4 regions of the Arthrobacter sp. fls2-241-R2A-172 genome follow, and region 2 is predicted to be linked to each of the others. Evidence: riboswitches for the same ligand, from Rfam matches in the RefSeq annotation. Region 2 holds a riboswitch; each other region holds the start of a gene.
What was found. Region 2 has a riboswitch for cyclic di-AMP ahead of QRM57_RS11570 (hypothetical protein). Riboswitches for the same ligand answer to the same signal wherever they lie in the genome.
Positions count from the first base shown of each region.

Region 1 (7,820 bases), on a different contig from region 2:
AGACCCTGGGCAAGGCTGAAATTCAAGAACGCGTGCTCTCCTGGGAGCGGAGGATGCCGGGTCATCTGCGGATACAGCGTGGTGATGGGCCGGGATTGTGTCAGCCAGAGCTTGCCCGCGCCGTCGATGGCCCATTCTGTGTCCTGGGGTGCCCCGTAGTGCTGCTCTACCCGGCGGGCCAACCCGGCGAGGTCCAGGACCTGCCGATCATCCAGGCAAGCTTCCAGTGCGGGCCCACCGGACTGCTCCGACGCGGCCCGTTCTATCCGTTCCGTGCCGCCACCGGGCAGCGGCCGGATCTCCACGAGCCTGTCACCCAGGCTTCGTTTTACGATGGTCCGGCTGTTGATGTCCACCACATACTGGTCCGGGTTCACCGCCCCTGACACAACGGCCTCTCCCAAACCGGGGGACGCGTCTATCACAGCCTCGTGGCGCTTCCCGGTGACCGGATTGGCTGTAAACATGACACCTGCCGTAGCGGAAGCAACCATCTCCTGAATGACCACCGCGAGGGCCACAGATGAATGGTCAACCCCGTTGGTGGTCCGGTAGCTGACGGCGCGGTCTGTCCAGAGGGACGCCCAACAGCGGCCTACGGCATCGAGGACCGCCTCTGCACCCACGACGTTGAGGAAGGTGTCCTGCTGACCGGCAAAGCTGGCGCCGGGCAGGTCCTCCGCAGTTGCAGACGACCTGACGGCCACGGGCACCTCCTCGCCGAGCTCCCGGTATGCCGCGAGGACCGCCTCCGCGACTTCGCCTGGGATACCGGCGTCGAGCACCACTGACCGGGCGCGGGCAGCCAGGCTGTTCAACGTGCCAGTATCCGTGGACCCCGCCTCAAAGAGTTCGCGAAGGACTGTATCCAAGCCAGCGGCAGCGAGTGCCCGCCGGTACGCGTGGGTGGTGAGGCAAAACCCGGGCGGGACAGGCAGTCCCGCGCTAACCAGTTCACCGAGGTTGGCGGCCTTCCCGCCAACCTCTGAAAGCATGCTCCCCCGTATTTTGGCGATGTCCACGATGAAACCCTGGGCGGCCTTGCGAGGGCCAGCCGGGTGGCCCTCCGGCTGGTTCAGTGGCTGCTGGCTGTCCATCGCTGGGGATCCCTGCCGCTAAGCTGCGCCGAGCATTGGCCCGAAATTGGGCCGATCGGCAAGCCGCGGATCTTCCCGGTCCGGAACCACCAGCACCGGCCCCTTCGCGTGATGGAGGACTCCATCAGACGTGGACCCAAGGAGCATCCCGGCGAATCCGCCGCGGCCACGGGTGCCGAGGACCACGAGCTCAACGGCGCGGCTTGTTTCGACCAGGACATCCACCGGAGCGCCGTCCCGGAGCTCTGTCTCTATGGTCAGTCGCGGGAAATGGCTCTGAAGCCACGCCAAGCCGGCATCCAACTGCACTTTGATGTCGGCGAAGAGGGCATCGCGATCAAGTGGGGCCGGTACCCACGCGAGGGAACCACTGTATTGGGGAACAGCGCAGATCACACGGAGCTTGGCGCCCATGCGCTGTGCCTGCTCCGCAGCCTCGAGAACAGCTACGCGGGCCTGCTCGGAGCCGTCCACGCCTACTGCCACAACATTCTCGACGGTACGGGGGCCGGCCTTGGCGTGCTCGGCTTTGATGTGTTTGTCCTCGGTGCTCTCCCCAAGGCGGTCCGCGCAGTACAGCGGTACGGTCACCGTGGGGCACTTGGCATGGGCGGGCAAAGCACTGCTCACCGACCCCAGGAGGCGCCCAACGAATCCGCCGCGGCCCCGGCTCCCGAAGACCAGAAGCGCTGCTTCAGCCGAGAGGTCGAGGAGGACACCTGCGGCATCACCGTTTTCGACCGAAGCATCCACGTCGATCGAATAGGCAGAAACCTTGTCCATGGCTTGCTTGACGATTGCATCGGCGCCTTCGCGGATGACGGAGTCGTCCACGGTGGCGTAGCCTCCGTCCAGACCAGATGCGGCAAAAATGGGGACCGAGTAGGCCGTGACGATATGCAAGGGGAGCTGGCGACGCTCTGCTTCACGCGCTGCCCAGACCAAGGCGCACTGGCCGTGCTCGGATCCGTCCACTCCAACGACGATGCCGCCGGGAGCAACCGCCGATTCCTCGCCATCGCGTGGCACTTCATTGTGTCCTTCGTGCTGGTCCATGGGGCCCGCCTCTCCACCTACTGCTTGATGTTCCGGCTATTCTGCCAGAGGTTCTCCGCACTGGATTCCCTGACTCTTCAAATGTCAATGGCCGGGGTAGGAGAATCTTGGAATCTCTCCTTCCAATGCCCACTATTCTCGGTCGGAAGTGCCGAATCAAGGCGACTTCGGGCTATGTGCATAACGGTCCGGGCTCAGTTCAAACCACACGGGATCGGCCTGCTGGCGGACACGAAAAACACGACGCCGGGAAGGCTACCCATGGCCGAAAAAGTTCGGTAGTGTTCGAGTCACCGAATAGCCGGGCAGCGTGTCTCATGACACACCCCGGCTGTTAATTTGCGGCCGCTTGGGGAACTCGGACGCGATCCCACGCGATGCCGCAGGGCACACACGTCAAGGAGGAACCAAGCAGTGTCACTCACGCCTGATTCCGGCACGGAACGAACCACCACAGTGGTCATCGGCGCTGGCCTCTCCGGTCTGGCTGTTGCCAGCGAGCTTAGCCGCTACGGGGTGGGCTCCATCGTCGTTGACGGGTTCGGATCGCTCTCAGCCACCGGGCCTTCGACCCACACTGGAATGCTCCAGCGCTGCGACATCGCCGATCCCGCCATGCAGGAACGCAGCGAGATTCTCCGCCACCTGCGCAACTACGCCGCCAACCATCAATTGGACGTTCGCAGCACCACCCGCGCCGTTCGCCTGGATTTCCTGGGCTCCGACCCGTCGCAGCAAATAGGGCACGGCCCCACCGGAAGCACCGCATCGGCCACCCTCCGGGGCAGGATCGTTTTCGGCCCCCTCGAATCCACTCCCCGTCAGTGGGCGGTCCACACCGCCCAAGGTGTCCTGCTGGCCGACCACGTCGTGGTGACGCGCTGCGCCCAGAGCCAGCTGCGCCGGATGCTGGCAGAACTTGGAATTGCCGTCGGCCAGAATTTCGCCGCGGCAATGCGTGCCGTGGGGATGCACCTTGTAGGCGTCGGAGAACTCATTACCCCGACTCCCAAAGAAGTCCTTCGGCAGGCCAAAGCTGTGGGGCAGGCAATTTCCGCCAGGGTGGCCCTACCGGCAGGCAACGGCATGGCCGGAAGCGGCGTAGCCATCGCCTAGGACGGCCGCTTCACCGCCACTGGAACTTTTGCGCACATTTCTTAACGCCAAAGGCCGGCACCCTCGAAGAATGAATCTTCGAAGATGCCGGCCTTTGAACTGAAGCGTGAGGCTTATGCGCCTGCGCGTACGTACGTGATGGGACCAGTTGCGGTCAACCAGCTGATCGGGTGGATACCCGTCTGGTTGCCGTTGATGCCACCGCTGATGGCCTGGCCGTTGCCGATGTAGATTGCAACGTGGCCGGACTGGACGATCATGTCGCCGGGCTGGGGGCTGCTGACGACCTTGCCGTAGTTCATGAACTGCATGGGCGCGAGGTCACCAACGGGGATACCTGCGGAGCCGAGGGCCCGCTCCACCATGGCGGTGCAGTCCTGCATGATGCCGATCTGGGCGTAAGCCGAGGCGACCATGGCGGCGTTGACTCCACCGACGGCCGGTGCAGCGGCTGCAGGAGCAGCGGCGGCCGGAGCGGCTGCAACTGACGCGGCAGCCTTTGCTACAGGAGCGGCTGGTGCAGTTGCTGCCACTGCTGCTTTCTTGGCAACAGGTGCCTCGACGACGGGAGCCGGCTTCTCGATGACCGGAGCTGCTACGGAAGCAACAGCAGGGCGCTCGAAGTTGACGGTAGCCGTAGCTGCGGCGGTTACAACCTTGGTGGGAGCCTCGGAAACGGTCTCGGCGACCGTGGCGGGGCTGGAGTCACGCTGAACCGGGGTCTCGGCTGCGTGGGCAGCGATGGAGCCGGTCAGGACAAGGCCCGAAGCCGCTGCGATAACAGCTGCTTGGCGGCCAGCGCCGGAAGCGTTGCTGGCGACTGCCTTGGAGATGGAGATGAACGGATTAGGACGTACGCTGTCCGCCTTACGACGGCCGCGAAGAATGCTTGAAGACATGAAAAAGCCTCTCCCGATGCCTGCGAGGTTAGCTGTCGGATTCGGATGGGAGTCACCCGGCCACTATCCCCCGCTGTTCAGCGGAAGCATCGTGACTTCACCCCAAGGCACGCTCGAAAGCGACCTAAATTGGGTTCCCCGTCTCTGCCGTAAGGTTTGTCTGCGAACGGATTCCGGACTGCGGCAGAGCTAGGCAATCAGGCCGGAAGTGCCCGCTACGTGGAACAGGCACAGCTACTACGGTACGCGATGATCTCGCCGAAGTCACATTTAAGTAACGAGAACCGGGGTTTTGGCGTGTCGCAGTGACCAATCCGAGATATTCGCAGCTACGTAGAAAAGCCTGTTATTCCGCGGAATCGCCCGCATCTGAGTCGTTCGAGGCTGCAAGTTTCTTACGTGCGGTAACGGCGAGATAAACAACGAGGCCGATAGCAACCACGGCCAGTCCCACGATGCTCCACGGGAAGGGTTGCGATGCGTCCGCGGCCGGGGTGCTGGTGGCCGTTCCGGGTGCGGCAGTTCCCGCCGTCGGGACCGTATTGGAAGGTGCTGACGACGACGGCGCGGCGCCCGCGGTGCCGCTCGTCGCCGTCGTGCTTCCAGCAGCGGCCTTGAACGTGAAGGTGCCCTCGATGGGGTGCGAGTCGGAGCTAACGACCCTCCAGACCACGGTGTATTCGCCGGCCGGCGCGCCTTCTCGGATCTTCTGGACCGCCTGGTTGTCGATGATTTCGACGGGCCCATCCGCCCAGTTTTCGCCACCCGCAGTGACCGTAACGCCCGATCCGATGGCCAGCGGCCGGTTGTTGAACGTGATGGAGACCGACGCCGGGACAGCTGCCACGCTGGAGCCGTTGGCCGGCGCTGTGGATTCGGCGACGTCGTGCGCGGAGGCCGGGCCCGCGGAAAACAGCAAAGCGGATGCGAAGGCCAGGGCGGCAACGACGGCGGCCAGAAGCGGGCGGATGGTGCGCATGGGGCGGTTTCTCCTAGTGTTGGCTTCCTTACAGACTAGGCGAATCGTCAGGGGGCCCATATCCGACGGCATAGGATTTGAGGGCACACTCCCCTCGATCCCCGGAGTCCTTCATGCTTAAACAAGGTTCTGCCATCGACCGCTACTTCAAAATTTCCGAGCGTGGCTCCACATACTCCCGGGAAATCCGAGGCGGCTTCGCAACCTTCTTCGCCATGAGCTACATCGTGGTCCTCAACCCCCTGATCCTTTCCGGGCAGGATTCCAGCGGAGCGTCGCTGGGATTCACCGCCGTCGCGGCCACCACGGCATTCGTCGCGGGCATCCTGACCATCCTCATGGGCGCCTGGGCCAAGCACCCGTTCGCCGTGGCCACGGGCCTGGGCGTTAACGCGTTCGTAGCGGTGACCGTCGCCTCGCACCCGGGCCTGACATGGCCGGACATGATGGGCCTTGTGGTGCTCTCGGGCCTGACCATGCTGATCCTGGTGCTCACCGGTTTCCGTACCGCCGTGTTCAAAGCCGTACCGGAAGCGCTCAAGACAGCGATCGTGGTGGGCATCGGCCTCTTCATCGCCCTGATCGGCCTGGTCAATGCAGGGTTTGTCCGCCGCATCCCTGACGCCGCTGGCACAACCGTTCCGCTGGGATTGGGCGTCGACGGGAAACTGCTCGGCTGGCCCACCCTGGTGTTTGCCTTCGGCCTGATCCTGACCATCGCACTGGTGGTCCGCAAGGTCCGTGGCGCCATCCTGATCGGCATCGTGGCATCGACGGCTTTGGCCGCCATCCTTGAGTTCACGCTCCACATCGGCCCGAGCAACGACGGCACCAACATCAACCCGCGCGGCTGGTCCCTTGTTGCCCCGACCCTGACCAAGTGGGGTGCACCGGACCTGTCCCTCATAGGGAAGGCCAACCCCTTCGGCGCGTTTGAACACCTCGGCTTTATTGCCGCAGCGCTCCTGGCATTCGTGATCCTTTTGAGCATCTTCTTCGACGCGATGGGCACCATGGTCGGCCTGGCCAACGAAGCAGGGACCGTTGACAAGGATGGCAACATCCCCAACGTTGACCGGGTCCTGCAGGTGGATGCCCTCGGCGCGATCGTCGGCGGCGGCGCATCTGTTTCCTCCAACCAGATCTTCGTTGAGTCCGGCGCAGGCATCGGCGAAGGCGCACGCACCGGTCTCGCCTCGATCGTTACCGGCGTGTTGTTCCTGGTGGCCATGTTCTTCACGCCGCTGATCAACCTCGTCCCCTTCGAAGCCGTGGCGCCCGCGCTGGTTGTTGTGGGCTTCATGATGGTTTCCCAGGTGGGCAAGATCGACTGGCAGGACTGGGGCGTGGGCATTCCCGCCTTCCTGACCATCGCCCTCATGCCGTTCACGTACTCCATCGCAAACGGCCTGGGTGCGGGGTTCATCTCCTTCGTCCTGATCCGCACGTTCCAGGGCCGCGCCCGCGAAGTACACCCGCTCATGTGGGCCGTAGCCGCCGCGTTCCTGCTGTTCTTCGGAATCGGAACAGTGGAGGAACTGCTGGGCGTCAAATAGCCCAGTCCGCAATCCCAGACACACCCCACCTCTTTTTGCTGGTTTCGGCATCGGAGGTGGGGTGTGCTTTAACCATGGAAACAAGCGTCCCCACAGTAGATGTCAGCCCCACCCCGTGGACCGGCCGGTTCGACGGCGACGGCGCCGAGCATCGCCGCTGGTGGCAGGCCGTTGCCCCGCACACGCCCGAAGCCTCCGCAGCAGCCGTGCGCCCCACCGTCGTGCTTGGTTTTTGCAGCGACGCCGGGGTGCTTCGCAACAAGGGCCGCACAGGTGCGGCAGCGGCCCCTGCCGCGATCCGTTCGGCACTTGGCCCGCTTGCCTTCCATCTGGGCCGGGACGTGTTCGACGCCGGTGACGTAGTTGTGGAGGACGACTCACTGGAAGCGGGCCAAAAGCGCGCCGGCCGCGCTATTTCGGTACTGCTCGACGCCGGGAACCTCACCGTGGTGCTAGGCGGCGGACATGAGACCGCGTTCGCCAGCTACCTGGGCGTTGCCGGTTCTGAGGTGCTCCAAGGCAAGCGGCTGGGCGTCCTGAACCTGGATGCCCACTTTGACCTGCGAGATGACCCCACGCCGAGCTCGGGCACCCCGTTCCTGCAGATGGCCCGCGCGGAAGCTGCCGTGGGACGCGAACTGCAGTACGCCGTCGTCGGAATTTCCGAACCAAACAACACGCGGACGCTGTTCGACACGGCGGACCGGCTCGGCGTGAAGTACCTGCTCGATGAACAGTGCTCGGCGGAAGCCGCGGAGCACTTTGTTGCCGATTTCCTGGCCGGCGTGGACGCCCTCTACCTGACGATCGATCTTGACGTGATGCCTGCTTCAGTAGCCCCCGGGGTAAGCGCACCCGCCGCGTATGGGGTGCCCTTGCCGGTGATCAGTGCGATCTGTCGCCAGGTTGCGGCCAGCGGTAAGTTGCTCCACCTTGACGTCGCAGAGCTGAATCCGGAGTTCGACATCGATTCCCGGACTGCCAAAGTCGCAGCCCGGTTGGTGAACACCCTCCTCGCATAGGTTCGCGGGCCCTTTCCCGTTCGCACTCCGCCGTTTAGCCTGTGAGGAGGAAGGACGGCGATGAGCGCAATTCCTGTGCAGGACAAGTGGGCCTG
Region 1 is NZ_JARVTB010000001.1:113,293-121,112, reverse strand. It holds gene QRM57_RS00620 (PEP/pyruvate-binding domain-containing protein) at 1-1,097, opposite strand, end outside; gene QRM57_RS00615 (universal stress protein) at 1,116-2,153, opposite strand; gene QRM57_RS00610 (NAD(P)/FAD-dependent oxidoreductase) at 2,568-3,269, shown strand; gene QRM57_RS00605 (NlpC/P60 family protein) at 3,383-4,168, opposite strand; cyclic di-AMP (ydaO/yuaA leader) riboswitch at 4,172-4,340, opposite strand; gene QRM57_RS00600 (copper resistance CopC family protein) at 4,515-5,147, opposite strand; gene QRM57_RS00595 (NCS2 family permease) at 5,261-6,703, shown strand; gene hutG (formimidoylglutamase) at 6,778-7,725, shown strand; gene QRM57_RS00585 (hypothetical protein) at 7,786-7,820, shown strand, end outside.
Region 1: it holds a riboswitch for cyclic di-AMP, as region 2 does, so the genes downstream of both, QRM57_RS00605 (NlpC/P60 family protein) here and QRM57_RS11570 (hypothetical protein) in region 2, are expected to answer to the same signal.

Region 2 (7,820 bases):
TACAGCTCCAACCAGTCGCACGCCGACCGCGTCCGCGTGAACTTCCTGCTCAGCAAGCGCGTCCCCACCGACGTCAGCGCCTGGCAGCTGTCCCACGGCATCTCCACGGCAGTACGCCCGGTGGTGGTTCCCGCCAACGACCAACTCGGGATGTTGGGCCGGGTCTGCGTCCCGCTCCTGGTCCGCGGATTCCGGGTCGGCTACCTGTGGGTGCAGTTGGACGTTGAAGAGCAAAGCGCGACGGCGATACTCGCCGAACTGCCCGGCGTACGGGACGAACTGGACCTGTTGGCGGGACTGCTCCTCGACTCGAACACGGCCGAATCAGAGTTTCGGCGCCGCCGCGAGCAGGAGTTCCTTTCGGCCTGCAACGGCGAGTCCAACGCGGTGGCTGCCGTAGCCGGGTGGAAGGAAATCCAGGGGCGGGGTCCATGGCAGCTGGTGACCATCCTCGACCCGGACGGTGCCGGGTCCGCCGTCGACCCCATCGCAGCAACCCTCACCCACCGCTCGGCGGCGCTGCAGTCCACGATCGGTGTCAACGCCGCCTTGTTCAGTGCCGGAACCGAGACGCATTCGGTGGTCCTGTTCCGGGAATCAGGCGGGAGGGCAGACCACGCACAGGTGCTGGTGCACTACCAACTGGAACTCGCCAAGCGCGCCGGAAGGACGGTGGACCGCGTCATCCTTGGCATCAGTGAACCATTCCAGGTGATCCGGCAGATCTCCAGCGCCTACCGCCAGTCCAAAGTAGCGGCCCAGGCTGCCGCGGTTGACCTGCCGCTCGGCGAGCTCGTGGAAAGCCGGGCGGTAGGGGTTTACCAGCTCTTTGATCGCCTTTTGGCGCCCGGTGGCTGGGATGACACCGGATCGGTCCACTACCGGACGCTGGAGGATCAGGACAGGAACGGCGAGCTCCTCCCGGTCCTGGAGTTGCTCTACGACAATGACGGTTCCGTCCAGGACGTCGCAGCGAAGCTCCATCTCCACAGGAGCAGCATCTACAACCGGCTGGGCCGGATCCGCCAGCTCATCGGGGCTGACCCGTTGAGCGGCGCGATCCGGCTTGAACTGCATGCGGCCCTGAAAGCACACCGCTGGGCACGGCGACCCAGGATCTAGGCGCCCTGTGCTCCCTGTTTCGGGGATCCGAGGACTAGGAACGCCTCAACCGCTGGCAGCTCCAGCGGCCCATCCTTCGCCTGAAGGTGGCGGTCCGGCTGCTGGTGCAGTACCGGCCATGCCATCCGATCGGCGTTGCCGTACGGGGTAGCCGGGTGCTCACTTCACGGCCTTCTTGGCGGCGTCCAGGATCGCGTCGAGGGCGGTCCCAGTGGATTGCGGGTTCGTTCCGGCGGTGGGGTTCCCGGTGGGGCGCGGCTTGGGAGTGGCGGGCGACGTCGGCGTGGGTGTCGGCGCGGGCGTCGGGGTGGTGGTCGGCGTCGGCGTGGTTGTCGGGGCCGGAGACGGTGCCGTGGTGACTGTATCGGCGGGCACATCGGTGGGGGCCGGGGCAGGCTGCGTCGGGACTGCCGCGGAGGCACCCGGCGCTGGGTTAGCCGCCGACGGCGCCGCCGAAGGAACCCAAACCGGGGCCGCAAGCGAGACGTGCGGGGCCGGAACCGACGACGGCGACACTTCAGAAGGTGCCTCGGGGACGGTCGCCGGCTGACCGGCTGCCGATGAGGATGACGCTGTTGGCGCTGCCGACGAGGCCGATGGTGAGGACGCGGTGGAATAGGAAGCCCGAGGCCCGGGCGCAGTCGAGCCCGACTCCCTGTCCCCATGGGCGCTCGCATCCTGGGCGGGGGTTTCATGGCCGAAGAACGGCAGCTCAAGGGCCTGGCCGAGGCCTCCCGCCGTGAGCACCAGTCCTACAGCGCCGGCAACAACGGCCATACGCTGGCTCATCTGCTTGACCGATGCGGCCTTTCGAAGCACGGCTTGGGGTTCGCGGTTGAACGACGACGACGAGCCAAAGCCGGTCCTGGCGGGGACGGGAGTAGGTGCCGGCCCGGCAACGTCGACGATGGGGATGGCTGCCGTGGCGGGCTCCGATGGTGTGGACTGCTGCGTGTCCGGCTTGGGTGCCGGCTTGGCAACGTCGACGATGGGGATGGCTGCAGTGGGAGGGCCCGGTGTGGTCGACCGCGGTGCCGCGGCTTGGGCTGCCCGTACTGCCGGGATCGCGGCGGTGGCCGGTTCTGCGGGTTCGGCTTCAGCCCGGGCTGCCCTTTCCCGCTCCGCTGCACGGGCGGCCGCGCGCGTGGTGGGCCTGGCAGCAGCGGTGGGTTCCGGCGTCGTGCTTGGTGCCTCAGGCGCCGTTGCTGGTTCTGTGGCGGATCCGCTGGCTTCGGCCCGACGGCGTCCGGTTGGCTTGGTGCGCTCGCGTTCGATGAGGGCGCGGCGCGGCTGATCCATGGTTGGGGACATGGTGGTTGCCTCTCAACGCCTTCGAGGTTAGCTGTCGGGTTCGGACGAGGCCGTCCGGCCGCCTCAGCGGCTTCACCCCGAGGGCTTGGAAACAAGCCCGGGAACTGTGGGTCCCCCGCCTCTGCCGCGGGTCTGGCGGATCCCGGATTGCGGCAGAGCTCGGCGTCAATCCGGAAGCGGCCCAGCGGAGATACGGGTCGCCCTACGACGGTACATGAGCCGGAAAGTAAAGTCACATTAATGTAACGGACGGTAGGTCGGGCTAAACCGGAGGCTCCGGGCGCCTACGCTTCGGGGCCGGTGCGGGAGCCGGCAGCTGGTGCTGGATCTCCGAGTACTGCCCCCAACACGGCCAAGATATCCACCGCCTAAGACTAGCTTCGGCGTCCGACGGCAGGGTAGACATTTCCTATGGACCTGCCAGTGATGCCGCCCGTCTCGCCCATGCTTGCCAAATCAGTTCCGGACATCCCCGATGTGGGTCACTACGAGCCGAAGTGGGATGGCTTCCGGACCATCGTTTTCAAGGATGGGGACGAGGTCATCCTGGGCAGCCGCAACGAGAAGCCCATGACGCGCTACTTTCCCGAGCTGGTTGAGGCGCTGAGGAAGAACCTCCCGGAGAAGTGTGTGATCGACGGTGAGATCGTCCTGATCGAGGGCAACAGGTTGGAATTCGAGGTCCTCCAGCAACGGATCCACCCCGCGGACAGCCGGGTCAGGATGCTCGCCGAGAAAACGCCGGCTTCCATGATCGCGTTCGACATCCTGGCCTTGGGCGAGGAAGACCTGATGGGCAAGCCGTTCTCAGAGCGCCGGGCCATCCTGGAATCCGCTCTTGCCAAGGCCGAACCGCCTGTCTACGTCACTCCAGCAGTAACGGATCTCGAGCGGGCCAAGGAATGGTTCGTGCAGTTGGAGGGCGCGGGCCTGGACGGGGTTCTCTCCAAGCCGCTGGATGGAACCTACCAACCCAATAAGCGCGTGATGTTCAAGACCAAGCATGTTCGGACCGCGGACTGTGTGGTGGCCGGGTTCCGCTGGCACAAAACTGCGAAGGTGGTGGGTTCCATGTTGTTGGGGCTCTACGACGACGCCGGTCGGCTGCGCCACGTGGGGGTGGTGGCATCGTTCCCCATGGCCAAGCGGGAAGCACTGGTTGCCGAGCTTGAGCCCTACCAGGTGGATCTCGCTGATCACCCGTGGGGCGAGTGGGCCAAGCAGGACGAGGCTGCCGGTGGTTCTCGGATGCCTGGTGCGCAAAGCAGGTGGAGCGGGGGCAAGGACTTTTCGTTTGTACCACTGCGCCCCGAGCTTGTGATCGAAGTGGCGTACGACTACATGGAGGGCGACAGGTTCCGCCACACCACGCAGTTCCGCCGCTGGAGGCCGGACCGGACTCCGGAGAGCTGCACGTACGCGCAACTGGAGGAGCCTGCCGATTACGATCTCGGGGAGATCCTGAGCCTGCCGTAGAACGTTGCCAGCCCGCTGTTACGTTGTCGGCCCGCAACGTAACAGCGGGGTAGCGACGAAATTACTCTTCGTGTCCCTGGTCGCTGCTCATGCTGCCTTCGGCCGGCGGCGTTTCGCCCGGGGGTACCCCTCCGCCTGGCTCCAATCCCGTGACGTTGCCGTCCAGGGGATCAGGGTTGGCAGAGGCCGCGGGATCGTCGTCCTCGTCCTGGCGCATGTCCGGATCTTCGTGGATGCTGTCCGCATCGGCGGTGGTGTCGAAGGGTCCGGTCGCGCCGCTCACGCCGAAGGTTTGGGGATCGTCTTCCGGGTCATAGCTGGTCATGGTCAAACCCTTTCGTAAGCAGACTTACTATTCGCTTGCCTGGCCAGCCTAGCGTGATCCCGCCGGAGCCAACAAGGGGCACCCAACCCAGGCTCCGGCGTCGTGCCCCAGCGCCTAGCTGTGCTGGGTGGCCTAACTGTGCTGTGTGGTCGCGGCGACGAAGCTGCGGATGGCGTCCCCCACCGCTTGCGGCCGCATATGCTGCGCTACGTGCCCCACTCCGGGAATCTCCACCAAGCGCCCTTGGTCCACGGTTCGGGAGAGCCGGAGCGACCAGTCGGGGCCTGCCACCTGGTCCCGGCTTCCGCGCAGGACCAGCACAGGCACCTTGATGCCGGCCAGCCGCTTTTCGGTGGGATAGCCCATCATCACCGGGAGTTCGGTGAGGTACCAGCGGAGCCCGCAGCGGAAGTAGTCGGAGATGACGATCCAATTGGACGAGGGACTCTCTCGCAGGACGCCGTCCAAGGTAAGCGCCAGCGATTGCCGGAGGATACTCTTGTGCCTCGAATCCACCACCGGCCCCATCAACACCAGGCGCTGGACCCGCTCGGGCGCATGCAATGCCGCTTCGATGGCAAACTGCACACCCATGGAATGACCCACCAGGACGTACCGATCGATGCCCCGGGACGCCAAGGCTTCCGCGATGAAGGCGCCATAATCCTCCACCTGGAGCTGCCTGTCCGGCTTGGCGGTCCCCGCGAAACCGGGCAGGTCGAAAGAGTAGGTTGGTGCGTGGGCGGCGAGAACGGCGTGGAGCCGCGACAAATACCGGTGCGACACCCCGACGCCATGGATCAGGACGTACGCCGGTTCGTCCCCGGAGCCAGTCGCGGGTGTCCCAGCGGTCCAGTGGATCCGGCCGGTCAGGCCCGAAACCTCGACGTCCGCCGCCTCAAACGTGGGCCGCTGCCTACTCGCTGATGTGGTCATCGCCATCCCCGGACTGATTCTTTCTCTGCGTTTCCAGCCACTCCATAATTGCTGCCTGCCGGATCCGACGATGCGTGCCCCGGTACTCCACGGGAATCTCGCCACGATCGGTCATGTTGCGCAGGTACGTGTGCGAGATGCCCGCGAGCTCCGCTGCCTGGGATGTGGTGAGCATTTCCTCCACGCTGCTGACCGTCACCGTATCGCCCCGGCCCAGCCGGGCAAGGAGGTCGACGACGGCGTCCCTCGCCTGATCGGGCAGGCGGTGGACTGTGCCGTCCACGAACACAGTGATGTCGTTGCTGTCCTGGAGGGAACGCGCGAGATTCCGGGCGTCGTCGGCGGGGAGGCCGGCCGTGACGCGGGGAGCTATCAGTGCCATGCCAGAAGCCTAGCCCGGAAGGACCTATTCCGCGTCCAGGTCCGTCTCCAGCAGCTTTACCAGTGCGTCCAGCGCGGCATCGGCGCCATCGCCCTCGGCCCGCAGCACCACAACGTCCCCCTTCGCTGCGCCGAGCGTCATGAGCGAAAGGATGCTGGCGGCGTCGAGCGCGTCATCGGCAGGGGCACCCTGCATGGCAATGGTGACCTCCACGGGCTGTTCGCCGGCTGCCTCTGCGAAGAGTGCGGCCGGGCGGGCGTGCAGGCCGGAGCGGCTGGCGATGGTGGCTGTGCGTTCAGGCATGGTTTTCTCCTGGTATTCCGGACGGATAGGGGCTAAAGCCCGAGCTCTTCAAGCACGGGAAGCTTGGCGCGGACCCAGTCGCGCGCTTCGGTGGCGCTGGGAGCTGACAGGGCAAGGCGGGCCAGCTCCTGTGCTTGTTCCAGCGTGACGGTCTTCAACACGGTGCCGACTGCAGCCAGGGAGCGCGCGGTCATGGACAGTGTGTTGACTCCCAGCCCGGTCAGTACGACGGCGAGGGCCGGGTCCGCGGCGGCCTCACCGCAGACACCCACCGGCTTGTTGTTGCCTTCCTGGGCTGAACCTTCCACCGTGAGCTGCACCAGGCGGAGCACTGCGGGCTGCCACGGGGTGTTCAGTTCCGCGAGGGGCCCGAGTTGGCGGTCGGCGGCCATGGCGTACTGCGTGAGGTCGTTGGTGCCGAGGGAGGCAAATCCGACTTCGCGAAGGACGGTGGCGGATGTGAGGGCGGCTGAGGGAACCTCCACCATCACGCCCGGTGTCTTGATCCCGGCCGCAGCACACAGCGAGGCGAAGCGTCCGGCTTCGGCCGCCGTGGAGATCATGGGAGCCATGACCCAGACGTCGGCCTCGGATTCGGAAGCTGCCCGGGCGATGGCTTCGAGCTGGCGCTCAAGGACACCCGGCGTGGTGAAGTCCGTACGGTACCCGCGCACACCGAGTGCAGGGTTGGGTTCGGTAGCGTCCGTGAGGAACGGGAGGGGCTTGTCGGCGCCGGCGTCCAAGGTCCGCAGGACCACCTTCTTGCCCGGGAATGCATCAAACACGGCCTTGTACGCCGCGGCTTGCTCGTCCACGGAGGGTTCGGTGTCGCGTTCCAGGAAGCAGAATTCGGTGCGGAAAAGCCCGACTCCCTGGGCTCCGAGGCCGGCGGCTGCCACGGCGTCCTTGGCACCTCCGACGTTGGCGAGGAGCGGTACCGGGTGGCCGTCCGCCGTCGTACCGTTTCCGTCGAATTCGGCGAGGGTGGCGGAGGTTTCCGCCCAGGCGGTCGCAGCTGCGCGCTGTTCCTCGCCCGGTTCAAGGGTGACAGATCCGGCCGCGCCGTCCACGTACACTTCGGAGCCGTCGGCGATCGAGTCGACGCCGTGGGCGGCAACCACTGCCGGCAGGCCGAGCGAGCGCGCGATGATGGCGGTGTGCGACTGTGGTCCGCCTCCGGACGTTACCAAGGCGAGCACTACGGCCGGATTCAGCGTCGCGGTGTCGGCGGGGGCGAGGTCCTCGGCCACCAGGATGAAGGGGGTTTCGGAGGACGGGATGCCGGGAGCGGGCACGCCACGAAGTTCGGCCACAATGCGGGCCCGCACGTCCAGGACGTCCGTGGCGCGTTCGGCCATGTAGCCCCCGAGGTTGTGCAGCATTTCGGAGACGGATGCACCGGCCTCCCAGATGGCGCGTTCAGGGGAGGAACCGGCGTTGATCAGCTTGGCTGCCGATTTCAGGAGCATGGTGTCCTTGGCCATCAGGGCCGTGGCCTCCAGGACGGCTTTGCCATCGCCTGAGGCAGTGTCCGCGCGGCCCTTGAGCTCGTCGTGGACGGATTGGGCTGCCGCCTTCAAGCCGGCGACGGCGTCTTCCGGACTCAATCCCGCGGCCAACCTTTCGCCCGACGGCGGTTCGCTCACCGGCTTGGGCATCTGGCGGACGGAACCAATGATGCGGCCAGGGCTTACCCCTACGCCTTGGAAATTCTGCACTGAATCCTCTGTTCCTGCTTGTTGGTTCAGACCCGCCGGCGACGGCACCGGGAGCCCCATAAATAACTCTTGTGAGCCACTTCATATAGCAACGCTATAGGTGCTAGGGTAGCGGTTATGAGTTTCGATGACCAGCTTCCGCCCAAAATTCGGTTGCTTCGCGCAGCTGCCGAATTGCTGGCGAATTCGGAAGGGTCAGCGGTCTCAACGCGCCAGATCACCAAGCTTGCCGGGGTCACGGCGCCCA
Region 2 is NZ_JARVTB010000005.1:95,032-102,851, reverse strand. It holds gene QRM57_RS11575 (PucR family transcriptional regulator) at 1-1,122, shown strand, start outside; gene QRM57_RS11570 (hypothetical protein) at 1,282-2,433, opposite strand; cyclic di-AMP (ydaO/yuaA leader) riboswitch at 2,436-2,581, opposite strand; gene QRM57_RS11565 (ATP-dependent DNA ligase) at 2,845-3,909, shown strand; gene QRM57_RS11560 (DUF6480 family protein) at 3,971-4,234, opposite strand; gene QRM57_RS11555 (alpha/beta fold hydrolase) at 4,367-5,170, opposite strand; gene QRM57_RS11550 (helix-turn-helix domain-containing protein) at 5,151-5,552, opposite strand; gene QRM57_RS11545 (HPr family phosphocarrier protein) at 5,577-5,855, opposite strand; gene ptsP (phosphoenolpyruvate--protein phosphotransferase) at 5,888-7,573, opposite strand; gene QRM57_RS11535 (TetR/AcrR family transcriptional regulator) at 7,691-7,820, shown strand, end outside.

Region 3 (7,820 bases), on a different contig from region 2:
TCCGGAACCACCCCGTGCTTGAGCAACCACTGTCCGGCCAACGGGGCTTCCCGATGGCCGCGTTCCTCCAAGGGACGCTCATGATCGGGCACGCCCACCGGCCAGTCCGCCTTGGCATGCCGCATGATCACAAGGCGCTTTAGGTGATGGTCGCTCATGCAACAACCCTATCGAAAGCAAAAGCGCCCGCCCCAAGGGGACGGACGCTTTCGGCAGTCAAAAGATCAGATCGAGTATTCCGGAGCGGCCCAGACAATGACTTCGGGGTGCTCGTAGAAGCGGTAGCCCTGGCCGCGGACCGTGCGGACAGTGTTGGCGAGGCGGCCCAGCTTGGAGCGCAGTCGGCGGATGTGAACGTCGATGGTGCGTTCGTTGGGCACTTCCTCGGCGTTACGCCACAGGCCTTCGAGCAGTTCGTCGCGACCCACGGTACGGGTGCCGTTCTCAACGAGGTAGTTGAGGAGCTCGAATTCCTTGAACGTCAGGTTCAGCGATTCGCCGTCCAGGTGAACTTCACGCCGGGCGAGGTCGATCAGCACGCCGGACGGGCGGGACTCCTGCTGCGGCGCCGGACGGGCAGCTTCGGTGCGCTGCCGTGAGGCAACCGTGGGGTCACCGAAGGTGGAACGTACGACGTCGAGGGCGGACCCGGGCGCGCCGGCGGGGGCCACTGCGACGGCAGCGTAGCTCTCCGCGCCGGTCACCAAAGACTGCGCGTAGGCGCGGATTTCCTGGGCAAGCTTGGCGATGGACGTTCCTGCGGCGGCTGCGGTTTCTTCGTCAATACCCATGTAGAGCACGAAGCCGCGGGCTACGTTGTCGTTGGCAACGGGGCGCAGCCGGTCGGACTGGGCAATGACCGGCGTGGGAGCGGTCATGGGTGCCGGCTCTGCGGCGGGCACGGCGCGCAACTGGCCGTAGGAGTTGGGGTTGTAACCCTGCGGGACGTAGCCCGGAGCCTGCTGGCCGGCGCCTTGCGGGGCCGCAGAGTAGCCGGGACGGTTGCCGAACCCGGGGCGGAGTCCTGCGTTTGACGCGGCCTTGTTGGCGTTACGGACGGAGATGTGGACGTATCCAGATGCAACTGACATGGAGTGCTTACCTCAAAAGTGAATAGCCGTCATCGCGGCTTCGAATGCTGGTTGTCCCCGCAATGAGTTTGGGGAGGGGCGCCCAACGCTGGGCTAGGGGGCGAATGCCTGAAACTTCTTGGGGTGGAAAGTTAGGCTTGCATTCGACAACAGCGGTCATCGTGGCCAGCGGGTGTGCTGGGCCAGGTTGCTGCGGCTGCAGGTGCTGTTGAGTTCTTGTTCACATTGGAAGTGTGCAACGTAACAATGGCAACACGCAAGTAACAAAGCGCCGAACCGTCCACATTTTGAGACGTCCGGGTCTATTGTGCCGCAAATCACAATTCATAATGGCCCAGAAATGAACGGCATTTCATTCGGTTCGGGTAGGCACCATCGGCTATTTACTGAATTATCTTCGGAGGATGAGGCAGAATGTGGCCTCCGCTTCCCATCAACCTCGTCCACGCGGAATCTCACGATCTGAAACAGTTGTTGTCCAATCGGCGCCAGTTCCGATCTCGAATTTTTTGCTTTCAGTCTGTTGGAAGCGGTGAAAACGGGCGCGGCAAGCGCCGTTTTCTCAGGACGTCGTCCCTGATCCGGACGTGGAGCCCTGCCCCGTGGAAGACGTCGCGGCGGTCAGCCTTACCGACGACGCGTTGTATGCATCCCCCCTCTTGGTAGCCGTGACCCGGACCGTCGCACCTGACGTGATGTCAGCTATCGTCAAGCTGCTGGAGGTGCCGCCACGCTGCCTGGTTCCTTGCGCCACGGCAGTGTCCGAGCCGAGGACATAGGTTCGCGTAAACCCGTCAGTGCTCTTGACGGTCAGCGAGTTGGAAGAAACCTCGCTGACAACTCCCACCTGATCGGCCATGGACACGTACTCGTTGTCGCGGAGGATGACGTACTCCGAATGGATGGCGGCATTCAGGCCCCCTCCGAATCCATCGGGCGCCAACCCGCCCATCGGGCCTGGCATTCCCTGGCCAGTTCCGTTTTGACCGCTTCCGTTTTGCCCTGTTCCGCCCCAACCCAGCCCCTGTCCCGGTACTGCTTGTCCCGGTACTGCCTGACCCTGTTGCCCGCCCATGCCGCCGGCCTGGCCCGGGGGAACGTTGGCAGCGTCCGCAGAGCCCGCATTGCCCAGGGAGTAGAAGCCGACGGCCGTACCTGCCGCTACCGCCACGGCAACACCAGCCACTATCAGCGTCCTCTTGACGGTCCACCGGTTCCGCACTCCCTCCTTGTCGTTCGCCCCGTCGTTCGCCTTATCGTTGTCCACGAGCGGCAAGCCCCAGCCGGAACCGTTGCTGCCGGGTTGGCTGCTTGGGGGCTGAGCAGGCGGGGCCTCGCCCCACGCCCAGGACGACCCGGGGTTGCGGTCGATGGGTTGTGCGGGCGGCGTCCGGACGGCTTCAGGCTCCTGGCCTCCGGGCTCCCGGCCTGCGGGGGTCGCCTGCTGGGGTAGCCGCGGCGCTGGGTCTTGGGGGAATTGCTGGTTCTCGGGGAATTTCTGCTCGCTCATGATGCTCTTTCTTGTCTGTTGTTGTCCGATTACGCCCCAGCGTCAGTCCGCCGGCTGTGCGGAAGCTGTGTTGAGGAGTAGTTGATCCTGTGACCTGTGGATTGCCGTGCCCCGGAGCTCCCACCTCGCTAGTGTTGACTTCACAGGGTCCTCACAGGAGCGGCTCAGCCCGGGCAAACCAGCAGAATGGAGAGTTGTCACATGGCATCCCCGCACTCCATGACCAACAACCTCCCCCAGCTCACCCACCCCGATGGCTCACCCATCCGCGCCCTGGTGGTAGATGACGAGCCAAGCCTTGCCGAGCTCATGAGCATGGGCCTTCGCATGGCCGGCTGGTCGGTGGGCGTGGCCGCTGATGGACCCCAAGCCGTAAAGCTCGCCAAGGAATTCCGCCCCGACGTCCTGGTGCTTGACGTGATGCTCCCCGGTTTTGACGGCGTGGAAGTCCTTAACCGGATACGGGCCTTCGCCCCGGAGGTTCCTGCCCTGTTCCTGACAGCAAAGGATGCCGTGCAGGATCGCATCGTGGGCCTCGCGGCCGGAGGAGACGACTACGTCACCAAACCCTTCAGCATGGAAGAAGTGCTGCTTCGCCTGCACCGGCTGGTCCAGCGCTCAGGTGTCGCTGCGATGGACACCGCTGAGCTCGTTGTGGGTGATCTGATCCTGAACGTGGACACCCGGGAGGTCACCCGCGCCGGGGAGGACATTGCCCTGACGGCAACCCAGTTCGAACTCCTGCGCTATCTCATGGAGAACCCGAAACGGGTGGTCAGCAAAGCACAAATCCTTGACCGGGTGTGGGACTACGACTTCGGCGGCCAAGCCAACATCGTGGAGCTCTACATTTCCTATCTCCGCAAGAAGATCGAAGCGAAACACCCTCCAATGATCCATACCGTTCGCGGAGCCGGCTATGTCATCAAACCTGCGGACTAAGCCTTGAGCGCACTCTCCGGGGTTGCCAGAAGCCAGCAGCGCAATTGGCTCAATCCCTCCACCTGGCATTTGCGCACTCGCCTGGTCCTGGTGGCGATGGCTTTGCTGGTGGCCATTTGCGGCGCAGTCGGGGTGGTCAGCTACGCCTCGATGGATATGGTCTTCAACAAGCAGCTCGACAGGCAGCTGGAGCAGGCCTCGCTCCGCGCGGACCTATTCGGCAGACCGCCGTCGAGCTTTCCAAACTCCCCGACAGGACGCCCGGACCCGCTGGAGGCCCGCGGTCAGGCGGCCGGCACGCTGAGCGCCCGTATCGACGGCTCAACGGTGCGCAGCTCCGGGTTGATCGACGCGCGGGGCAATCGCGTCTCCTTGTCCGCCGACGATGAGCAGGTCCTGCTCGCGCTGCCGACAGGTGACGGCCCGGTTGACCGTTCGCTGTCCAACGGCGATTACCGGCTTATGGCCGTGAAGACCAATTACGGCGACGTGATCGTCACTGGCCTGCCGCTCGCGGACAAGCAGACCGCAGAGGCTTCGCTGGTCTGGACCATGGTTCTGGTGTCACTGGGCGGCCTGGTGGTGATCGGCCTTGTGGGGACCGTGATCATCCGTCGCACCATGCGGCCCCTGGAGCAGCTTTCCGATGTCGCCACCAAGGTTTCACGGCTGCCTCTCGACGCCGGTGAAGTGGCACTTGCGGTGCGCGTCCCGCCGTCGGCCTCCCATCCCGGGACCGAAGTGGGGAGCGTGGGCCACGCCCTGAACCAGATGCTGAACAACGTCTCCAGCGCGTTGGAGGCCCGTCAGGAGAGCGAGACCAAAGTGAGGCAGTTCGTTGCCGATGCCTCGCACGAGCTCCGGACGCCGCTGACCGCCATCCGTGGCTACACCGAGCTGCTTCGGATGACCGAGACCTTTACGGACGACGGCAGGAAGTCCTTGGCCCGGGTACAAAGCCAGTCCGAACGCATGACTACGCTGGTGGAGGACCTGCTGTTGCTGGCGAGGTTGGACGAGGGCCAGCCGTTGAAGGTCACGGACGTGGACCTGACCCAGTTGGTGGTCGAGACCGTGAGTGACGAAAAAGTCATGGCGCCGGACCACATCTGGCAACTGCAGCTCCCCGGGGAGCCCGTCACCGTACGCGGCGATGCCACGCAATTGCACCAGGTGCTGGCGAACCTGCTCTCGAATGCCCGCAAACACACCGACCCGGGAACAACGGTGGTCACTGGAGTCATGCTCTCCGCGGATGGCAGCGCAGTGGTGACCGTGACCGACAACGGTCCTGGCATACCGCAGGAATTCCAGAGCCGCATCTTCTCCCGTTTTGCCCGTGCCGACGCGGCGAGATCGGGCTCGGAAGGGACCTCGGGGTTGGGCTTGTCGATAGTGGAATCCATCGTTCAAGCGCACGGCGGAAGCGTCGAAGTGACGTCCAGGCCGGGGCGCACCGAGTTCGCCCTGCGGCTGCCTACCGCCACTACCGAACGCCTGCAAAGAATCCGGCAAGACGACTCACCGACTTCGTGATCTCTGTTACCTAAATGTGACTTCTGCGGAAACCTCCTGTACCGTCGAAAGGGTGGGTTGCCCCTAACCGGCCCACATCCGGGATGCGCCGAGCTCTGCCACTTCCCGGAGTCCGATCTTTCACCGAGGCAGAGACGGGGGACCCAGAGTCTCCGGGCCCAGGCATTTTGCCGGCCCTTGGGGTAAAGCCGCAGCGTGATGCGCGGCCGGATGACCTCATCCGAACCCGACAGCTAACTCCGCAGGCGCTGAGAGGTAATCACAAATGTCTGAATTTAACGATCAGACGCGCCCTTCCGCGCGTCACCGCGACCAGAACGACACCCAGTTGACCAAGTCGCAGACCGTCCTCAAAAAGGCCGCCCGTGAGGGCAAGTCCGGCAAGCGCATGCCTGTTGTAGCGGGCGTCATCGCCGCTGCACTGGGCGTTGCATCGCTCGGTACCGCCGCCAACGCAGCCTTGAACCTCCCCGAGGCAAGCCGTGTAGCCGGCACCCAGGCCGCTGCACAGGTCAGCACCAACAAGTCCGCTGAAGTTTCCGCTTCGATGGACGCCGCAGCTGCCAAGGGTGCAGCCGACCGGGCTGCTGCAGACAAGGCCGCCGCCGACAAGGCCGCAGCCGACAAGCTCGCCGCTGATCAGGCCGCTGCCGTGCAGGCTGCCGCCGACAAGGCAGCTGCCGATCAAGCCGCTGCCGAGAAGGCTGCTGCCGACAAGGCCGCTGCTGACGCTGCCGCCGAGCAGGCCGCCGACGCTGCTGCCGCCGCCGCTGCCCAGGCTGCAGCCGCTGCTGCCGCCCCGAAGGCAGTGGACGATCCCGCCGGTGCGAAGGCCTACGCCGCCAGCATCCTTGGCAGCTACGGCTGGGGCGCGGGCGAAATGACCGCCCTGAACACGCTGTGGGAGAAGGAATCAGGATGGCGGACCACTGCCACCAACGCTTCCAGCGGTGCGTACGGTATTGTCCAGTCGCTTCCGGCCGGCAAGATGGCTTCTGCCGGTGCGGACTGGCAGACCAACTACCAGACCCAGATCAAGTGGGGCCTGAACTACATCAAGGAACGCTACGGATCCCCGTCGGCCGCCCTGGCCTTCCACTTGGCCAACAACTGGTACTAAGCCAAGAGCTTTCCCGAAAAGCCGCTCCCGTTCCGGGGGCGGCTTTTCGCGTTCCCGGAACGGGAGACTTACACAGTCGCGTCACAGCTTCCGCCTAAAGCACTCACAATCGGCGGCCTCACTGTGAATGCATGACGCTCATAGATCCCGCCACCAGTGCGCTGCCGAACCCCGCCCATTCGGGGACCTTCGCCGCTCCTGCCTTGCCTTACCGGCAGCCGCGGCGCTTTCCCGTGGACACACGGACCACGGTCCCTGTCCTGGACGTCACCATTCCCGTCCACAACGAAGAGACCGACCTCGAGGAATGCCTGCGCCGCTTGCACGGGCACTTGGTGGAGACGTTCCCGCATACGTTCCGCATCACGGTCGCGGACAATGCGAGCACGGACAACACCTTGAAGATCGCCGAGCGCCTGGCCCGCGAGCTCCCCGAAATCGGCGTCATGCGCTTCGAGGAGAAAGGCCGGGGCAACGCCCTCCGGCAGGTCTGGCTCGCCTCCCCGTCCCCGGTGCTCGCCTACATGGACGTGGACCTCTCCACGGACCTGGCTGCCCTGGCCCCGCTGCTGGCTCCCCTGATTTCCGGCCATTCGGACCTTGCCATCGGGACGCGGCTCTCCCGCAACTCCCGTGTTGTCCGCGGGCCCAAGCGCGAGTTCGTCTCCCGCAGCTACAACGTCCTCCTGCATACGCTCATGGGCGCCCGGTTCTCGGATGCCCAATGCGGTTTCAAGGCCATCCGGGCAGACGTCGCCCACAGGATCCTCCCCCACACCCTGGACAACGCCTGGTTCTTCGACACCGAACTCCTGGTCCTGGCCGAGCGCTGCGGCCTCCGCGTCCATGAAGTCCCCGTCGACTGGACGGACGATCCGAACTCAAGTGTCGACGTCGTACGAACCGCCCTGGCCGACCTCCGCGGAATGGCGCGCCTGACGCGCGACCTCGTCACCGGGCGCATCCCTGTCCCCGAACTGCGCGCGGCCTTGGCCCGCGGCCCATTGCCGGCGTCGTCGCGAACATCGGAATCGACCCCACGAGCCAGCCTGTTCGGGCAACTGGTGCGCTTTGCGGTGATCGGCGCGGCGTCCACAGTGGCCTACCTGCTGATCTTCCTGCTGTGCCGGGGATTCATGGACCCGCAGCTCGCCAACTTCCTGGCCCTGATCGTGACGGCCGTCGCCAACACAGCCGCCAACCGGCGCTTCACGTTCGGCATCCAGGGCGGCAGCCACGCCCGCCACCACTTTGAAGGCTTGATTGTTTTCTGCATCGGCCTGGCACTCACCTCGGGCGCGCTGGCCCTGGTGCACGGAACCACGACGCCGGACCGCTGGCTTGAGGTGGCAACGGTAGTTGGCGCGAACCTCGCCGCGACCGTGGCCCGCTTCCTGTTGTTCCGCCTGTGGGTGTTCCGCCGACCCGCCACACCAGCCCCTCAAACCGAGGGTTCCGACAAGACCACAGAGGTGCCAGCGAAATGATCACCGCCCTTCAGCCAAGCCATGCCGTTGACGAACCTGTGAAGTCCCCGGAAACACCAACCCGCCTGCAGCGCCTCGTTTTCGGACAGCAACCACGCTGGGTACGACCGTCCGCCGCCGGGCTTCTGGTGGGG
Region 3 is NZ_JARVTB010000001.1:488,424-496,243, reverse strand. It holds gene QRM57_RS02345 (SixA phosphatase family protein) at 1-158, opposite strand, end outside; gene QRM57_RS02340 (winged helix-turn-helix domain-containing protein) at 225-1,091, opposite strand; gene QRM57_RS02335 (hypothetical protein) at 1,654-2,601, opposite strand; gene QRM57_RS02330 (response regulator transcription factor) at 2,803-3,543, shown strand; gene QRM57_RS02325 (sensor histidine kinase) at 3,547-5,079, shown strand; cyclic di-AMP (ydaO/yuaA leader) riboswitch at 5,180-5,339, shown strand; gene QRM57_RS02320 (aggregation-promoting factor C-terminal-like domain-containing protein) at 5,345-6,199, shown strand; gene QRM57_RS02315 (glycosyltransferase) at 6,331-7,686, shown strand; gene QRM57_RS02310 (glycosyltransferase family 39 protein) at 7,683-7,820, shown strand, end outside.
Region 3: it holds a riboswitch for cyclic di-AMP, as region 2 does, so the genes downstream of both, QRM57_RS02320 (aggregation-promoting factor C-terminal-like domain-containing protein) here and QRM57_RS11570 (hypothetical protein) in region 2, are expected to answer to the same signal.

Region 4 (7,820 bases), on a different contig from region 2:
AGGCAGCCCGTAAAGGGCCGTGGAAGTGATCCACACGGGGGCTGCGCTGCCCGTGGAAGCGATGGCGATGACGGCGGCGACGGCCGCCAATGACAACACGGCAATGACGGCGGCAGCAATCACGAGGGGGCGGCGGTAACCCGGGGAATTCATGCCATCAACGCTAGCAGGAGCAGTCCGCCGTGACCGTTGCTGCACGTCATGGCGCCCGCGGGCATGCACGCGGGCGTCCCAAAGCGGGATTAGGGGGTCGGGCAGGATAACCTTGAAGGAACAGACCAACACGGACCGGGCTGTCACCCTCGATCCCGCAGGACCCTGCGGATGCGGTAACGGCCCGACGTGTCTCCCAGAGCAAGAAAACGAAGAAGGTTGATTACGTGCCTACCGGCAAGGTCAAATGGTATGACAAGGAAAAAGGCTTCGGATTCCTCGCGGCAGAAGACGGCCAGGAAGTATTCCTGCCTAAGACGTCCCTGCCCGCGGGCGTAACGGAACTCAAAGCCGGCACGCGCGTGGAGTTCGGTGTAGCTGACGGCCGCCGCGGCGCACAGGCACTGGGACTTCGTGTCCTGGAGAAGACGCCTTCCATTGCCAAGGCCAAGCGCATGAACGCCAAGGATCTTGCACCGATGGTGCAGGACCTCGTGACGGTGCTGGACAACCTCTCCGGCTCTCTCTCGTCCGGCAAGTACCCGGACGGCAACAAGGCCAAGGCCATCAGCATGGCGCTCCGCAAGGTTGCCGACGAGCTGGAAGCCTAGGCCCATGGCATCGGAATCCGCACAGGACACGAAGGGCGGAAAGGGCGCGCAGGGAAGCCCTGATTCAGCCCCCGACGATGCCCAGGCTCCTGGACACGGGGAAGCCCCCGCGCGGAAGCCTGCGGCGGAGAAGCCGCAGGCCGGTTTACCTGTGTGGCGAACCGGCAAGCCTGACGCCTTCCTGGCTGCCGCCGTCGATATTGCGCGTGAGGCAGTTCAGGGCATAGCCAACCCGGGCGAAGTGGGTGCGCACCTCGGTGCAAAGTCGGAGGGCGACCGCGTGGTCACCCACTTGTTCGAATCCAAGCTCGCGGGTTACGGCGGCTGGCAGTGGTACGCGGTGGTGACGCGTAACTCCCGTTCCAAGATCGTGACCGTCAGCGAGCTCGGCCTGCTGCCCTCCGAGGATTCCATCCTCGCCCCGGAATGGGTTCCGTGGGCCAAGCGGGTCCGCCCCGAGGACGAGACTCCGCTGGTGGAGGAGACTGTCGGCGATGTCACGGAGGAATCCGTCCAGGCCGACGAGGACGACGCTACGGGACCCGCCGAAGCGGACGACGAGGCTGAGGACGGCGAAGAAGCCGACGGCGAAGAAGACGACGGCGAAGAGGACGACGCCGACGAAGCCGGGGCTGAATAGGCATTGCGGAAACCCGGGGTGAACCAAGCGATGGTGGACACTGATGTCCACCTTTAAGTCGCTGGGGATTCCCAACTACCGCATCTGGTTCTTCGGTGCCCTGATCTCCAATATCGGCACCTGGATGCAGCGCACTGCGCAGGACTGGCTGGTGTTCGACCACCTGACCGCGCACGATGCCGGCGCGATGGGCATCACCCTGGCCCTCCAGCTGGGTCCGCAACTTTTCCTTGCCCCGTGGGCCGGCCTGCTTGCCGACCGCTACAGCAGGCGGAAGCTGCTCCTCCTCACCCTGGTGGCAATGGCCCTGCTCAGCACGGGACTGGGCATCCTGGTGTTGTTGGGAGTCGCGGAGCTGTGGCACGTGTACATCTTTGCCCTGCTGCTGGGCATCGTGACGGCGTTGGACGCTCCGGTCCGCCAAACCTTCGTCTCGGAACTCGTCACCGATGATTACCTGCCCAACGCGGTGGCACTGAACAGCGCATCCTTCAACGTAGCCCGGATGATCGGTCCGGCAGTGTCCGGTGTCCTGACTGTGGTGGTGGGGCCGGGATGGGTCTTCCTCATCAACACGGTGTCCTTCGCCGCGATGCTCTGGGCGCTCAAACTGATTCCGGCGTCGTCACTGCGGGCACAACCACGTGCGGCACCAGGTAAAGGGCGCATCCGCGAAGGCCTGCGGTACGTCCGGGGAAGGCCTGATATCCAAGTGGTCCTGGTGGCCATCTTCATCGTGGGCACCTTCGGACTCAACTTTCCGCTGTTCATCGCCGCGATGGTAGGCACCCAGTTCGGCATGGACGCCGGCGCCTTTGGGGCCTTGAGTTCCATCATGGCCATCGGCTCGGTAACCGGGGCATTGCTCGCGGCCCGACGCGGCCGGCCCCGCCTCAGGCTGATCTTCCTGGCGGCGGGAGGCTTCGGGGTCTCCAGCACGCTCGCTGCCCTGGCGCCCAACGCAACCCTTTTCGGTCTCGCGCTGGTTCCCTGTGGCCTGTTCGCGCTGACCCTCATCACCAGTGCCAACGGATACGTGCAATCGACCACGGAGGCCGTTATGCGGGGCAGGGTGATGTCCTTGTACATGGCGATCTTCATGGGCGGGACACCCATTGGTGCCCCGCTGGTGGGTTGGGTGGCCAACGTCGGCGGTCCGCGCTGGGCGGTGGGCGTAGCCGCAATAGCCGGCATCAGCACCGCCGTCGTGGGTTTGGTCTGGATCATCCGGGCCAAACAGCTGAGGCTCCGCTTTGACCGGCGGGCGCGTGGCCTGAAACATTTCCGGGTGGAGTCGCTGCTTGCCCCTCCGGGTACGGAAGAGGGCGACGGCGGCACCGCCCGTTAAGCGGCGACGGCGCCGTCCGGGCTGACCGAACGACGCCGACCCTCGGGTCCGGCTGACTACCCGCCGAGGGTTACTTCTTCAGTTCACCCACGACGTAGTCGATGCTGGCAAGGAGCGCTGAGACATCGTCCGGCTCAATGGCGACGAACGTGGCAATACGCAACTGGTTGCGGCCCAGCTTGCGGTACGGCTCCGTGTCCACCACGCCGTTGGCGCGGAGGACCTTGGCGATCGCGGCCGCGTCAATGGAGTCGTCGAAGTCGATGGTGGCAATGACGTTGGAGCGGTCCTCTGCCTTGGCCACAAACGGGGTGGCGTACTCGGAGGCTTCGGCCCAGGAGTAGATCCGGTTGGCGGAGTCCGCCGTGCGCTTGCTGGCAAAGTCCAGGCCGCCGTTGCTGTTCAACCACTGAACCTGGGCGTCCAGGGTCACCAGGGTGGACAACGACGGCGTGTTGTACGTCTGGTTGAGCTTGGAGTTGTCGATGGCGGTCTGCAGGTCCAGGAAATCCGGGATCCAGCGCCCGGATGCCTTGATGCGGGCAGCGCGTTCCAGGGCTGCGGGGGAGAAGAGGCCGAGCCACAGCCCGCCATCTGATGCGAAGTTCTTCTGCGGGGCGAAGTAGTAGACGTCGGACTCCGAGACGTCGACGTCCAGGCCGCCGGCAGCGGAGGTGGCGTCCACCAGGACCAGTGATCCTTCGTCGGCGCCCTGGACCCGCTTGACGGGAGCTGCCACACCCGTGGACGTCTCGTTCTGGGGCCACGCGTAGACATCGACGCCGGCTTCGGGTTGCGCCACGGGGCGGGTGCCGGGATCGGACTTGATGATGGAGGAAGCATCAAGGAACGGGGCTTTGTTGGTGGCGGCGGCGAACTTCGAACCGAACTCGCCAAAGGACAGGTGCTGTGCTTTCTTCTCCACCAGGCCGAATGCGGCGACGTCCCAGAAGGCGGTTGATCCGCCGACGCCGAGGACAACCTCGTATCCCTCGGGTGCGCGGAAGAACTGGCTGAGTCCTTCCCGTACCGATCCCACGAGGTTCTTGACCGGGGCCTGCCGGTGGGAGGTGCCCAGGATGGTGGCCGATGCGGCAGACAACGCCTCGATCTGTTCCGGGCGGACCTTGGACGGTCCTGCGCCGAAGCGTCCGTCCTTGGGCAGCAGATCGGCGGGAATGGTGATGCTGTTGTCGCTCACGTGTGGCTCCAATGGGTATCGGCTAGAGATGGGTCGTGGCAGGTGGCATCCGCTGCCCCTTCGACTTCCCAATTCTGCCTGACTCGGCCCGGGGGCTGTAACCTGCATCCGTCATAGTCCGCCACGTGGAATGCGAAGCAACAGGATGCGACCGGAATTATCCAGAGTAATTCCAAATAAGCTAGGCTGGGTGTCGGCGTTCAAGGGCCAGCGGTACACACCGGCTGCCCTGGCCAAGGACGCGGTACGGTGGAGATTACGCAAGGAAACTGCGTTCGAGGAGAGCTGAGCTGGATGACGGATCTGATCGATACCACTGAGATGTATCTTCGGACCATTTTGGAGCTTGAAGAAGAGAACATTGTGGCGCTCAGGGCCCGCATCGCCGAGCGCCTGCGGCACTCCGGCCCCACGGTTTCACAAACCATCGGCCGCATGGAGCGCGATGGCCTGGTGATCGTATCCAACGACCGTCACCTTGAACTGACCCAGATGGGCCGCAAGCGCGCCACCGAGGTCATGCGAAAGCACCGTCTCGCGGAGCGGCTCCTTGCCGATGTCATTGGCCTCGACTGGGCGTACGTCCATGACGAAGCGTGCCGTTGGGAACACGTGATGAGTGAGCGGGTTGAACGCCGGCTCTACGAACTCCTTGAACACCCCACCGAGTCGCCTTACGGCAATCCGATTCCAGGACTCGAAGCCCTGGGCGGCCTGCCGACGCAGACCATTCCGCGGCTCGACATCAACCTGCTGCAGGCCATGGATGGCTACGCCGCCGATTCCCGCGTGGTGGTCAGCCGGCTTGCCGAGCCCATCCAGGTGGAGCCCGAACTCCTCACCCAACTGGACGAAGGCGGAATCCGTCCCGGGGCAGCGGTGTCATTGGAACGCGTCGGCGAGTACATTTCTGTCCGGGTTCCCGGCATCGAGGGAGCGCTTGAGCTTCCACCGGAAGTTGCGGCCCACGTGTTCGTCTCCCTGGGCTGACCTCCCTTCGGGGCGCCGCATCCTCGGGTATGCCGTGTCAAACCTCACTTTTGTGCCCCGCGGGACAATGTGACCTGCGGTTTTCCGGGATTGATGATAAGGGCGTGCGTCGTCCTGTTGATAACGAATTTATTACTGCAGGCTTTAATCGCCTATAGTTATCTACTAGCGCCGATACCAAAGCGTTACCTGATCCGGAGCCGAGCTCTGCCAGCGGATCAGGTGTGCCATCCACCACTGGCAGAGGCGGGGGAACCACAAGCGGCTGTCTAAAGAAGCAGCCTTGGGGTGAAGTCCGCAGCAGAAGTGCCCATTTACGCAAGTCCCTCCTGGGATACCTGTGTGCCATGAGCGCTTCGTGCGGACCGGGTCTTTGAACTCTCTGACCCGAATCCGACAGCTAACTTCGCAGGCTTTCCAGAGAGGAACAGAGTTTGACATCGCAGAACGTCAGGGGTCGTCGCCGCGCCACCGGCCCCGCTGTTGAGCTGCGGCCAGCCCGCGCAACAATGGAGGTCCGGCCCCGTGACACTGAGCGCCAAGTCCGCCGCCGTAAGAGCCCATTGCGCCAGGTTGCCGATTTCGCCGCAGCCAGTGGTGTCGGCCAGAAAGCCGGAGTAGCCCTCGCTGCCACCGGCTTGGCGCTGACTGTCGGACTGCCGGCCACAAGCCCCGTGATGGCAACGTCGGAGTCGGGCCAGTCCGAGTCCGCCCTCGCCGTTTCCGGCGGCAGCCAGCCAGAGGTTTCCGCGGCCGCATCGGCAAAAATCGACTTTAGCCGCGCCGCCGTCGCAACCGCAGCTGACCCCGACGGCAAGCTGAAGCAATTGCTCAGCGCCCAGTCGGTCGGCAGCATCCAGCGCGCCTCGTCCGTAGGCACGCTTGCCAGCCCCTTGGACAGCCTGGTCACGGCCTCGCCGTTCGGCTACCGGGTCAGCCCCCTCACGGGCGGCACGGGAGACTTCCACCGCGGCCAGGACTTCGTTGCCCAGTGCGGCACCGCGGTGCATGCGGCTGCCACGGGCAAGGTCACTTTCGCCGGATGGCACGAGTATGGCGGAGGCAACCGCGTGGTAGTGGACCACGGCAACGGCCTCGAGACCACCTATAACCACCTGTCGTCCTTCAACGTCAAGGTCGGGCAGACCGTCACCCGTGGCGATACCGTCGCGTTGAGCGGCACCACGGGCGCTTCCACCGGCTGCCACCTCCACTTCGAGGTCCAGGTCAACGGAGAAGTTGTAGACCCCATGGGCTGGCTCTAAGCCAGTTGATGGTCGCCTCTCGCATTTTGCGACACCCCGTGACCTGAATGTGACATTCGCGTTCAACTGTTGTACCGTACAAAGCGCATCGGCTTTTTAGGGGGCCGATGCACTTGAGTGGATTGCCTAGCTCTGCCACCACTCAAGGTCCGTTCGCATAAATCGTCTGGCAGGGGCGGGGGAACCACTTTTGGTCTTCGATAGAAGGCCTTGGGGTTAAGTCGCAAAAGCTTCCTTGAAGCAACGCGGCCGGATGACTCCCATCCGAATCCGACAGCTCACCTCGCAGGCATTGGGAGAGGCTACCTACGTGTCATCACGCACTACCCCTGCGCGCCACCGCGCTGAAACGGTTCGTACGAACCCCTTGAACACTCTTTCCAAGGCTGTTTCGTCCAACGCCGGTTCGGTTGGCCGTCAGGCCGTCGTCCTGGCAGCAGCTTCGGGCCTTGTCCTGACCGCCGGTCTTCCGGCTACGGCAGCTGATACGGACGTCTCCAAGTCGGAAGCCTCCAGCACCCAGCAGATGGTGGCAACCGCCGTCGTCACCGCAGAGCCAACCGCCACCGTGGCCTTCGAGAGCCCGGTCGTGGCCACCAAGGAAGCCCCCAAGGTTGTCCAGCGTGCATCGCAGGTCACCCAGCGCGCCGCTGGTAGCCAGGACGCCGCAGCAGCAGTCACCGCAAAGTCCTCCGAGGTTACGGACGGTGCTGCAAGCGCTGCTGCTTCGGGCCTCGCCGCCATTGCCTACACCGGTATCGGCCACCCCTACGTATGGGGCGGCACCACCCCCAACGGCTGGGACTGCTCCGGCTTCACCCAGTGGGTCTACGCGCAGGCCGGCATCAGCATTCCCCGCGTCAACGCCTGGACGGCCATGAAGCCCACCAGCAACCCCCAGCCCGGTGACCTCGTCATGCAGAACGGCGGAGCCCACGTCGGCATCTACGTCGGCAACGGCATGATGATCAGCGCACTGAACCCGAGCCAGGGCACTCTCCTGCACTCGGCAGCCTCCACGGGCACCTCTTCCTTCTTCACCCTTCGCTAGAAAACATCCGGTTCGTGGCCGGCCAGCATGCCCCCAAGTGCTGGCCGCCCATTACCCGCGTGTAACCCCACTGCACGCGGATACGAAAAGAGAAAATCATGACCAGTGCAAACAAGGTTGCACGGCATCGCGCTGAGGCCCCCAAGACCAGCTCGCTTGCCATCATCGCCAAGGCTGTCGGCGGCAACGCCGGTACTGTGGGCCGCCAGGCCGCCGTCATCGCAGCGGCTTCCGGTCTGGTCCTGACCAGCGGTGTCGCGGCCAACGCCGCCGAAACCAACGTTGACCGTGAATCCACCGCGACGTCCACCCTCGATGTCCAGGCAGTGGTCCAGTCGACCATCGCTGCGGACTCCACGGTAGCCATTTCCTACGAACGGCCCGTCGTCACCACGGTTGAAGCTCCGGCTCCCGTGGAGAAGAAGGCCCCCGCCAAGGCAGAAGCCAAGGCCACGGAGGGCGCCAACACGGCTGCTTCCACCGGCAACGCGACGCTTGCCGTCAACAGCTCGGCTACGTCTGCCAAGGCTCCGGCAGCTTCCAGCGGCCTCGGTGCAGCTA
Region 4 is NZ_JARVTB010000003.1:117,862-125,681, forward strand. It holds gene QRM57_RS06105 (hypothetical protein) at 1-153, opposite strand, end outside; gene QRM57_RS06110 (cold-shock protein) at 381-764, shown strand; gene QRM57_RS06115 (DUF3027 domain-containing protein) at 769-1,404, shown strand; gene QRM57_RS06120 (MFS transporter) at 1,448-2,752, shown strand; gene serC (phosphoserine transaminase) at 2,823-3,953, opposite strand; gene QRM57_RS06130 (iron-dependent transcriptional repressor DtxR) at 4,248-4,943, shown strand; cyclic di-AMP (ydaO/yuaA leader) riboswitch at 5,159-5,373, shown strand; gene QRM57_RS06135 (M23 family metallopeptidase) at 5,378-6,208, shown strand; cyclic di-AMP (ydaO/yuaA leader) riboswitch at 6,353-6,514, shown strand; gene QRM57_RS06140 (C40 family peptidase) at 6,519-7,259, shown strand; gene QRM57_RS06145 (NlpC/P60 family protein) at 7,358-7,820, shown strand, end outside.
Region 4: it holds a riboswitch for cyclic di-AMP, as region 2 does, so the genes downstream of both, QRM57_RS06140 (C40 family peptidase) here and QRM57_RS11570 (hypothetical protein) in region 2, are expected to answer to the same signal.